DNA from 2 places in the Bacillus paramycoides genome. Region 2 is predicted to be linked to the other one. Evidence: riboswitches for the same ligand, from Rfam matches in the RefSeq annotation. Region 2 holds a riboswitch; the other holds the start of a gene.
What was found. A riboswitch is a leader RNA that binds a small molecule or an ion and turns the genes downstream of it on or off. The one in region 2 is predicted to bind FMN.

Region 1: another riboswitch for FMN. It lies ahead of AAG068_RS07465 (ECF transporter S component); the one in region 2 lies ahead of ribD (bifunctional diaminohydroxyphosphoribosylaminopyrimidine deaminase/5-amino-6-(5-phosphoribosylamino)uracil reductase RibD).

What each region holds. Positions count from the first base shown of each region.
Region 1 is NZ_CP152427.1:1,434,179-1,438,607, forward strand. Features, by position in the region: gene AAG068_RS07450 (cob(I)yrinic acid a,c-diamide adenosyltransferase) at 1-118, shown strand, start outside; gene AAG068_RS07455 (peptidoglycan DD-metalloendopeptidase family protein) at 203-817, shown strand; gene AAG068_RS07460 (hypothetical protein) at 848-1,534, opposite strand; FMN riboswitch at 1,779-1,918, shown strand; gene AAG068_RS07465 (ECF transporter S component) at 2,081-2,659, shown strand; gene AAG068_RS07470 (ferredoxin) at 2,791-3,039, opposite strand; gene AAG068_RS07475 (helix-turn-helix domain-containing protein) at 3,335-4,396, shown strand; gene AAG068_RS07480 (RecQ family ATP-dependent DNA helicase) at 4,386-4,429, shown strand, end outside.
Region 2 is NZ_CP152427.1:4,008,477-4,012,905, reverse strand. Features, by position in the region: gene ribBA (bifunctional 3,4-dihydroxy-2-butanone 4-phosphate synthase/GTP cyclohydrolase II) at 1-682, opposite strand, end outside; gene ribE (riboflavin synthase) at 695-1,339, opposite strand; gene ribD (bifunctional diaminohydroxyphosphoribosylaminopyrimidine deaminase/5-amino-6-(5-phosphoribosylamino)uracil reductase RibD) at 1,321-2,433, opposite strand; FMN riboswitch at 2,743-2,886, opposite strand; gene AAG068_RS20630 (CDGSH iron-sulfur domain-containing protein) at 3,076-3,282, opposite strand; gene AAG068_RS20625 (YqkC family protein) at 3,422-3,667, shown strand; gene AAG068_RS20620 (alpha/beta hydrolase) at 3,678-4,429, opposite strand, start outside.

The sequences.
Region 1 (4,429 bases), 2.6 Mb from region 2:
ATCTGATTATTTGTTTGCAGTAGCTAGAGTAATAAACGCTCGATTACAAGTAAAAGATGTGGAGTATAACCGCAGTGCAATCGTTTTTCGTGATAAAAATGAGAAGGAAGTGGAGTGATTCACTTTCTTTTTTTGTATACTTTTATCTGTAATATACCAAAATAGAGAGGGTATAGTGGTAATTAGAAAACGGAGGATGTATATGAAAGTGTTAAAATGTGGCGTCATGTTATTGACAGTATTATTTTTATCTCAATTACATGTGTACGCAGAGGGAAATCAATGGACATGGCCTGTTGAAGGACAGATAAGTGATTATTTTGGGACAAGGCACGGAAAACACTACGGTATAGATATAGCGGCACCGATCGGCACGCTTGTGGCAGCTATTCAAGAAGGTAAGGTAACAAAGTCTTATTATTCAAGTAGTTACGGAAATGTTGTATTTATTAAACATGGAGAATATGAGGCTGTATATGCACATTTAAATAAGAGATATGTAGTTCAAGGGGATTATATTTCAAAAGGAGAAATAATTGGAGAAGTAGGAAATACAGGAGAATCTCGGGGTGCACACTTACATTTAGAAGTTCATCAAGGGAGATGGACGATGGCGAAAAAAAATGCGATGAATCCATTGCTTGTTTTACATGAACAAAGAAACGAAGTTGTTTCCTCATCGTTATATGTCGTTCAAAAAGGGGACACTTTAGTTAGCATTGCACGGAAATTTAGTATGTCAGTTAAAGAAATTAAAGAAAAAAATGGGCTGCAGCAAGAGCTCATTTATCCGAATCAACAATTATATGTAAAGTAAAAAAGAGCTAGTTCACAACTAGCTCTTTTTTTACCAAAAAATAAAGACACATATAAATCCAGAAATAGCTAAGTAGCTATATAAGTAAAATACTTTCGTTCTTGTTTTTTCGTTTGTTCGAAACAGTACAATAGTCGGTTCAATTAAACCGATTGTCAAACAAAGTAAACCAAGAAGCATACAACCAATTGAAATGGAGTACAAGGCGATTTGTGGTGCTTGAAATGGAATCATCCACTTTAATAAAAATGCAATAAGTGCAGTGTAGCAAATGCTGCCGATGTATTTATTCAATGGTGCATTAGAACGAAAACCTGGAAGTTTTTTTAAGAAAGAGCGAGAAACAACTTCAGTTTGTAAAGATGTATGCTCTTCGATTATTTTTTGAGCTTCTTTTCCTTTTTGGAAAAGGGATAATATCCAGTTTCGCTCCCCTTGGAAAATAAATTGGGAAGTTGTTAAATAATGATCCACCTTCACTTTATTCCAACTCTTCCACGGATGACGCTCACATAATTTTAATTTACTTTCTGTTTTTTTATCATACTGATAAATACTGATGCCATCTTCATCGAAAGCAGCATAGTATGTCTCGCTTGAGAATGTGCCTAAATCAATTGGACAGTAGAAAAGTAATTCTTTTTTTAAGTAAAAGTATTCTTTTCTTAAGTTTTTTTTCATTGCTTCTCGAATAGAGTGTCTCTTTTCTTTCTTCATGACATTTCCTCCATAATCCAGAAAATGTTCTTATCTTAACAATTCAACATCTTATCACTTTTAATTATATATGACTAGGGGATTCGTAGGAGAAATGCCGAATACTAAAAAATCTGGAGTGTATTGTAAAATATAATGAATGGATTGGTTATATAAAATTAATAACTTATTTTTAATAAGTTACGCTTTTTTTGTTCACAATACGATCATGTTGTTGTATAATGAAATGGAAAATAGAATATCGGTCTATCTTCGGGGCAGGGTGAAAATCCCGACCGGCGGTGATGAACTATATATGATTTTGTTCTAAGCCCGCGAGCCGTTAAGGCAGGATTTGGTGTGATTCCAAAGCCGACAGTATAGTCTGGATGGGAGAAGATGGAGGTTCAAGCGTTCAAAAAAGATATGGATTTGAACGTCTGTTTGATGTGCCTTAAATTCTCCCTTTGTGTAAAACACAAAGGGTTTTTTCGTTCTATGAAAAAGTAGGCATAGCAGAACCTTTCCACTTTCCATGAGATGATCGATGGAAAAGGAGAGAGAAAGATGAAACAAAAAAACAGTGTAGTGCAGATGGTGAGTGTAGCGATGCTAAGTAGTATTGCATATTTACTGATGATGTTGGATTTCCCGTTCCCAGGGCTTCCGCCATTTTTAAAAATTGATTTTAGTGATGTACCAGCTCTAATTGCTGCGATTATTTTCGGGCCAGTTGCAGGGATAATTGTAGAGGCGATAAAGAACATTTTACATTACGGGATTCAAGGGAGTTTAACGGGAGTACCAGTTGGAGAAATTGCTAACTTTATTGCAGGATGTTTATTTATTGGACCAGCAGCTTTCTTATTTAGAAAGTATCGTACTGTTAAAAGTTTAACGACAGGATTAATGCTAGGGACAATTACAATGGCACTCATTATGAGTGTATTAAATTACATCATCATATTCCCAGCTTACACTTGGTTTTTAAATTCACCAGCTATGTCTAGCGAGGCTATAAGAACAACGGTTGTAACAGCGATTTTACCATTTAATTTGATTAAAGGAATTGTTGTGACAATTGTATTTGTAGCGTTATTCTCACGCCTGAAAGTATGGGTGTTTGCAAAAATGAAAAATGCATAAAATATAAAATGTGGAATAAAACCATTAGTAGTATAGAACTACTAGTGGTTTTTTTATTAAGGACAATGAAAATAGAAAACAAAAAATACCCCTCAAATGAATGAGGGGTATTTTTTGAAGTTAATAAAAGACTATTCGAATTTTAAAGCATCGCCGTCGAATGATTCGTCAGCAACTTTGATTGAGTCAGTTGGACAACCTTCGAATGCATCCATCATATCTTCAAGTAATACATCTGGAATTTCAACGATACCTTGGTTATCATCTAATGTTACGAATGCAATACCTTCATCATCATAGTCATAAATGTCTGGTGCAGCAGCGCCACAAGCACCACATGCGATACAAGTATCTTTATCAACGATTGTATATTTTGCCATCTTTTTTCCCTCCTGATAATATGTATGTGAAAAGCTCGCCATAAAAATTATAACCTTATTGTAAAACGGTTTTTAAAACTTTTCAACATAAAATTATAATGATAATGCTTATCAATTAGAGTGTCAACTGATTTTTGCATTATGTCATAAGATTTTCAAAATACGTAAATGTTATTTCGTTTGGTACAATAGAATATATACAAGTATATAGTACAAATATGATAAGTTTTATGAATAAGGGTAGATGGTAATGTATCAAAAAGTAATTAAGTTAGATTGAAGGGTGGAAGCGGTAATGCAACTACAATATACTTTATTGTATTGTTTAAAACAATTGAATGGTGAAAGGACCGTTTCTTCTATTTATTATTTATTAAAGGGAAAACGTTCTTCGCAAACATTACAAGATGGAAATATGTTCCGAATTTCTTTTTTGTTTGGAATATATAAATCGTTAAATAGAGCTGAGTATAATCGTGAAGTTGCAAAGTTATTGCAAGCAGATTTGATTCAAGAGATACATGAAAATACATATTGGTTAACACCTAAAGGTAAAAAGCAGTTACATACATGGGAGGAAGTGTATGCTTTTCCAGCGCATTTACATGGTTTGCACTATGGTGAATTAGGTGAAACGTTTTGGAAAAGATTATCTTTAATTATTCAAACTATATCTAATTTACAACAGAATAATACGAAGTTTATTCCTATTCAACAAGATACAGAAATAATGGTGTGGGTGAAACGCTTTTTAACAGGTATGCCATATAGACGAAGTGAATTGGCGAAAAGATTATGGGAAGAAATACATAATCTTTTAGGAAAATGTGATGTGGTAGAAGCGACGATTGTAACATATAGATTAACAGGATATGAACGTATCGGTTGTACATTACAGCAGTTAGCGGAAATTACAAAACAAGATATATTCAGGGTGTACTTTTTATTTTGGGGTACAATTCATTTCCTTATACAAGAAGTTCGAGATAAAGAAAATGAATTTCCATTATTAGCTGAGATTATTTCTTATCCAAATGAGAGAGCTGAATTATTTAGTTTATCAACGAAAAAAACATATAATTTTTGGAGGCAAGGGCGCTCTTTAGAAGAAATAGCGACAATTAGAAATTTAAAGGTTGCAACGATAGAAGATCATTTTGTTGAAATTGCTTTGCGAGAAAGAGATTTTTCTATCGAGATGTTTATGAAAAAAGACAAAATAGATAAGGTAACAAGAGTAATTGATACATTACAAACACGTAAGTTGCGTGAGTTGAAACAAGCGGTTGGAGAGGATATCTCTTATTTTGAAGTTCGTCTTGTATTGGCGCGGATGGAGGGTATAAATGAAACTTGAGGAATATTTATATAGGTGGTTTGGGTATTCTGA
Region 2 (4,429 bases):
ATGAATTAGAATAGCCAATCGCATGGAAAGTACCGAAATCTGTAGGTAATGTAATTTCCACTTCTCGCGTCACTAATGTTTCATGGTGGCGGCGATAAGCAATTAAATCTTCTATTGTAATCATTTTTATATCAAATTGTTTTGCGCACTGTAGTAAATCAGGTACGCGTGCCATCGTACCGTCCTCATTAATAATTTCGCAAATGACACCAGCTGGTTCTGCTCCGCAAAGCTGTGCTAAATCGACAGCGGCTTCTGTATGACCAGCACGGCGCAGGACACCGCCTTCTTTCGCAATTAATGGAAAGATATGTCCCGGACGATTGAAATCAGCACCTTTTGATGCAGGATTTAACATTTCTTGTATCGTAGTTGCACGTTCGTGAGCGCTAATTCCTGTTGTTGTAGAAACGTGATCAATACTCACTGTAAATGCAGTATGATGCGAATCTGTATTATGAGCTACCATTGGTTCTAATTGTAGACGTTCTGCGTACCCTTCTGTAATTGGTACACAAACGAGACCACGCCCATGTGTAATCATAAAGTTAATCGTTTCTGGCGTAATATATTCCGCTAAAGCGATAAAATCGCCTTCATTTTCACGATTTTCATCATCACATACAATCACGACTTTTCCTTGTTTTAAATCTTCTAGAGCTTCTTCAATACGATGAAACATCATGCTTCCCCCTTATAGAAATCCGTTTTCTTGTAAAAAGCTTTCGGTCATTGAATTTGTTCGTTTTACAGGTTTAGAAATAAAGCGTTCGATATATTTACCAATTATGTCGCACTCAATGTTTACGATGTCACCGGCGTTCTTTTCTCCAATAACAGATTCACTTACTGTGTGCGGGATGAGTGAGATTGTAATGGAAGATTCATCTATATCAAATATTGTTAAACTCGTTCCATCAATAGCAACGGAACCTTTATGCAAACAATAGCGCAGCAATTCATCAGAAATAGCTATTTTGTAATAGACGGCATTATAGTGATGTTTTTTGCTTAAAATCGTCCCGATGCCATCAATATGCCCTGAAACGAAATGTCCACCGAATCGTCCATTTGCCGCCATTGCACGTTCTAAATTTACTTTGCATTGCGGTTTAAGCATGCGAAGTGATGTTGATTGCATCGTTTCAGGCATTGCGTCTACTGTGAATGAAGTTGTTGTGAAACTCGTTACAGTTAAGCAAATACCGTTCACCGCGATACTATCACCTAAGTGAACATCTGATAAAATTTTATTTGCATGGATCGTTAACTTCATCGCTTCTCCGCTTTGTTGCATGTTTGCAATCGTTCCTAATTCTTCTACAATTCCTGTAAACATTCCGTCACCTCACTTCGGGCATGCGCAACAATTTTTATATTATCGCCAATTTGTTTCATCTCTTGAATTTTCAAGGAAAGTGCATCTTGTAATGTTGAAAAACCATTTCCACCAAATAAAGTAGGGGCATCATTTCCGCCAATTAATTTTGGACTTATATAAGTTATAATTTCATTGAAATTATTTGTTTGTAAGAAACTTGCATGAACTGTTTGACCACCTTCAACGAAAAGAGATAGGATTTGTTTTTCGCCGAGTAGGTCTAAAATATCTTGTATTTCAATTTGCTTCGTTTTCATTTGGAATATCACTATATTTTCAGATTCATAAGAAGCTATTTTCTCTTTAGTTACATCCTTACCAACAAAAATCCATGTCGGTGCTAAGCCATCTGTTATGACATGAGAAGATGGTGGCGTTCGTAAATGCGTATCTAAAATAACGCGTATAGGATGTTTACCCCCGTTAAGAATTCGTGTTGTTAAATGCGGATTATCAGCTATAACTGTATTCACTCCTACGAGAATTGCATCATGTGTATGGCGATATTGGTGAACATCAGCTCGTGCTTCTTCACCTGTAATCCACTTACTTTCACCAGTGACAGTCGCTGTTTTTCCGTCTAAGCTCATTGCTGTTTTTATTGTTACAAATGGACGTTTCGTTTTCATGTAGTGAAAAAAGTAGCGATTTAATAAAACTGCTTCCGCTTCAAGAACACCAGTAGTTACTTCGATTCCAGCTTCCTCTAATTTTCTTTTTCCATTACCAGAAACGAGCGGATTACAATCAAGAGTAGCAATTACAACCCGTTTGACTCCTTTTTTGATGAGCAATTCACAGCAAGGTGGTGTTTTTCCAAAATGGCTACACGGTTCAAGTGTTACATAAACGGTAGCTCCTTTTGCTTTTTCACCAGCCATATGAAGAGCATAAACTTCTGCGTGTTCTTCACCAGCACGCAAATGAGCTCCCATACCGATGATGTTTCCATCTTTTACAACAACAGCACCAACCATAGGATTTGGACTTGTTTGTCCGGATGTTCCTTCTGCTAACTGTAGGGCAATCCTCATATATTCTTGATCTGTCATTCTCTTCACCTCTCCTGAAAAAGTCAAAAAACCCCAAGGATTTTATATCCTTGGGGTTTGGGAGACGTGATTTCTAGAAATATAGTTCGAATACGAAAGTATAGGAAAGAAACCTAACGATGATTGATATTTTGGCATAAGGAAAAAACCTAGCAAAATATCGAATTTTTCAAACGCTAGTCGTATCTTTTTATTCCAGTATAGAAACATAAGTATACAAAATAAAACATATATAAAGATTCAAAATGAAACTTTAAAAATATGCATACTGAAATAAAAGTGTATTCGCTATATAAAATTACTAGAAAACATATCCTTCTCCCATCCAGACTATACTGTCGGCCCTAGAGTTTCACTAGATCCACCGTTTTCGAGTTGAAAACGGGTCACGGACTTAGAAGTTTGCACTTCATCACCGCCGGTTGGGAATTTCACCCGACCCCGAAGGATGTTGTTTGCTCAAATTATAGCACAAAAAAGAAAAAAGGCTAGTAAAAAATATTCGAATGTGAAGAATTGTGTGAAAATATATGTATGCTGGCATGAAGACAAAAGTATGAGAAATGTTGTAAGGAGAAGGGATGTAATGGAGTTGATCAAAAGAAAAAACATGCACAAAAAATGTGCATGTCACATGTGAAATTATTCTGCCTCTGGTGCTCTAACAACAGACTCGAATTTTCCTTTATGCGAAGCATCGCAATAAGGCATATTTTTTGATAAACCACAACGGCATAAAGAAAATGCCGATTTTGCTGGAAATACATTCCCTTGTGAATCAACTAATTCCACGTCCCCTGTAACGCGAAAAGAGCCATTATCATTTACTTTAATCTGTACTTTTGCCAACGCTATCCCTCCTTCCCAAACGCTTAATTTCATCATATAATTAAGAGAAGTACTTGACAATATGAAAAGAGCACTTTCTTTGGGAGAGAAGAGAGTGTTATAATGTTTTTTATAACTGACTAGAGTAAGGTGACGAAAGATGGATAAACAATTACGTACATTACGAAATATTGCAAATGAGCGCACGTGGGCATCATTTTTGAATGATAATCATCCATATAGTTTGTTACACTGGTCCATTGCAGGTGTAGGACAAGAGTCAAAGGATGTTTGGTTACTTCAAGATGAGGTAACATTTCAAACGACAGAATTTCCAACACTCGATGAAGCAGTGCAATGGATTTCTGAAAATATGGAACAAGTTACAGACGTTTTAGCGCAATAAAAAAACAGGCTTATGCAAGCCTGTTTTTTGTTTCTTTTACATAGGAGTTTAAAAATTGATCAACGGCTGCTTCATACTCTTCTTTATTTTCATTATAAGAGCAAGCGTGTGCGCCGTGTTCTGCAATATAAAGTTGTTTATTGTTTTCCTTCGCTTCATATAGTGCTTTCGTCATATCAGCTAAAATATAATCATCATCTTTACTATGAATAAAGAGGACGGGATTGTTAATGTTTTTTATACAATCGATTGGTGAAACTTCACGAATCGTATAACCGTCACGCACTTTTAAAAAAGCATTTGCTAAAGGTAATAAAGGCCATTTAGGTAAATGGAATTCAACTTTTAAACGGTGCTGTAATTGCCCGTAGAAATCAGAAAAAGGACAATCTGCAATATAGAAATCAGCGCCATCTTCTACAAGTCCTGCATACTGAAGAAGTGTCGCAGCTCCCATCGATTCACCATGAATACCGAGTGTTATATTTGTTCCAAAACGATTTTTTAGCCAGTCAACTACAGATTTTAAATCATGTTTCTCATAGTATCCATAGCTTGTTGTTTTTCCACCAGTTTTACCATGACGACGATGATCGTAAATAACGACATTATATCCTCTGTTTAAAAATAAGTTTGCATATTTTACAGAGTTCATTTTATTTACAGTTACGCCGTGACAGAAAACCATAAATTTGTTGGAATGACCAGCAGGAATGTAATATCCGTGAAGATCATATCCGAATTGCGAAGGAATATGAATTT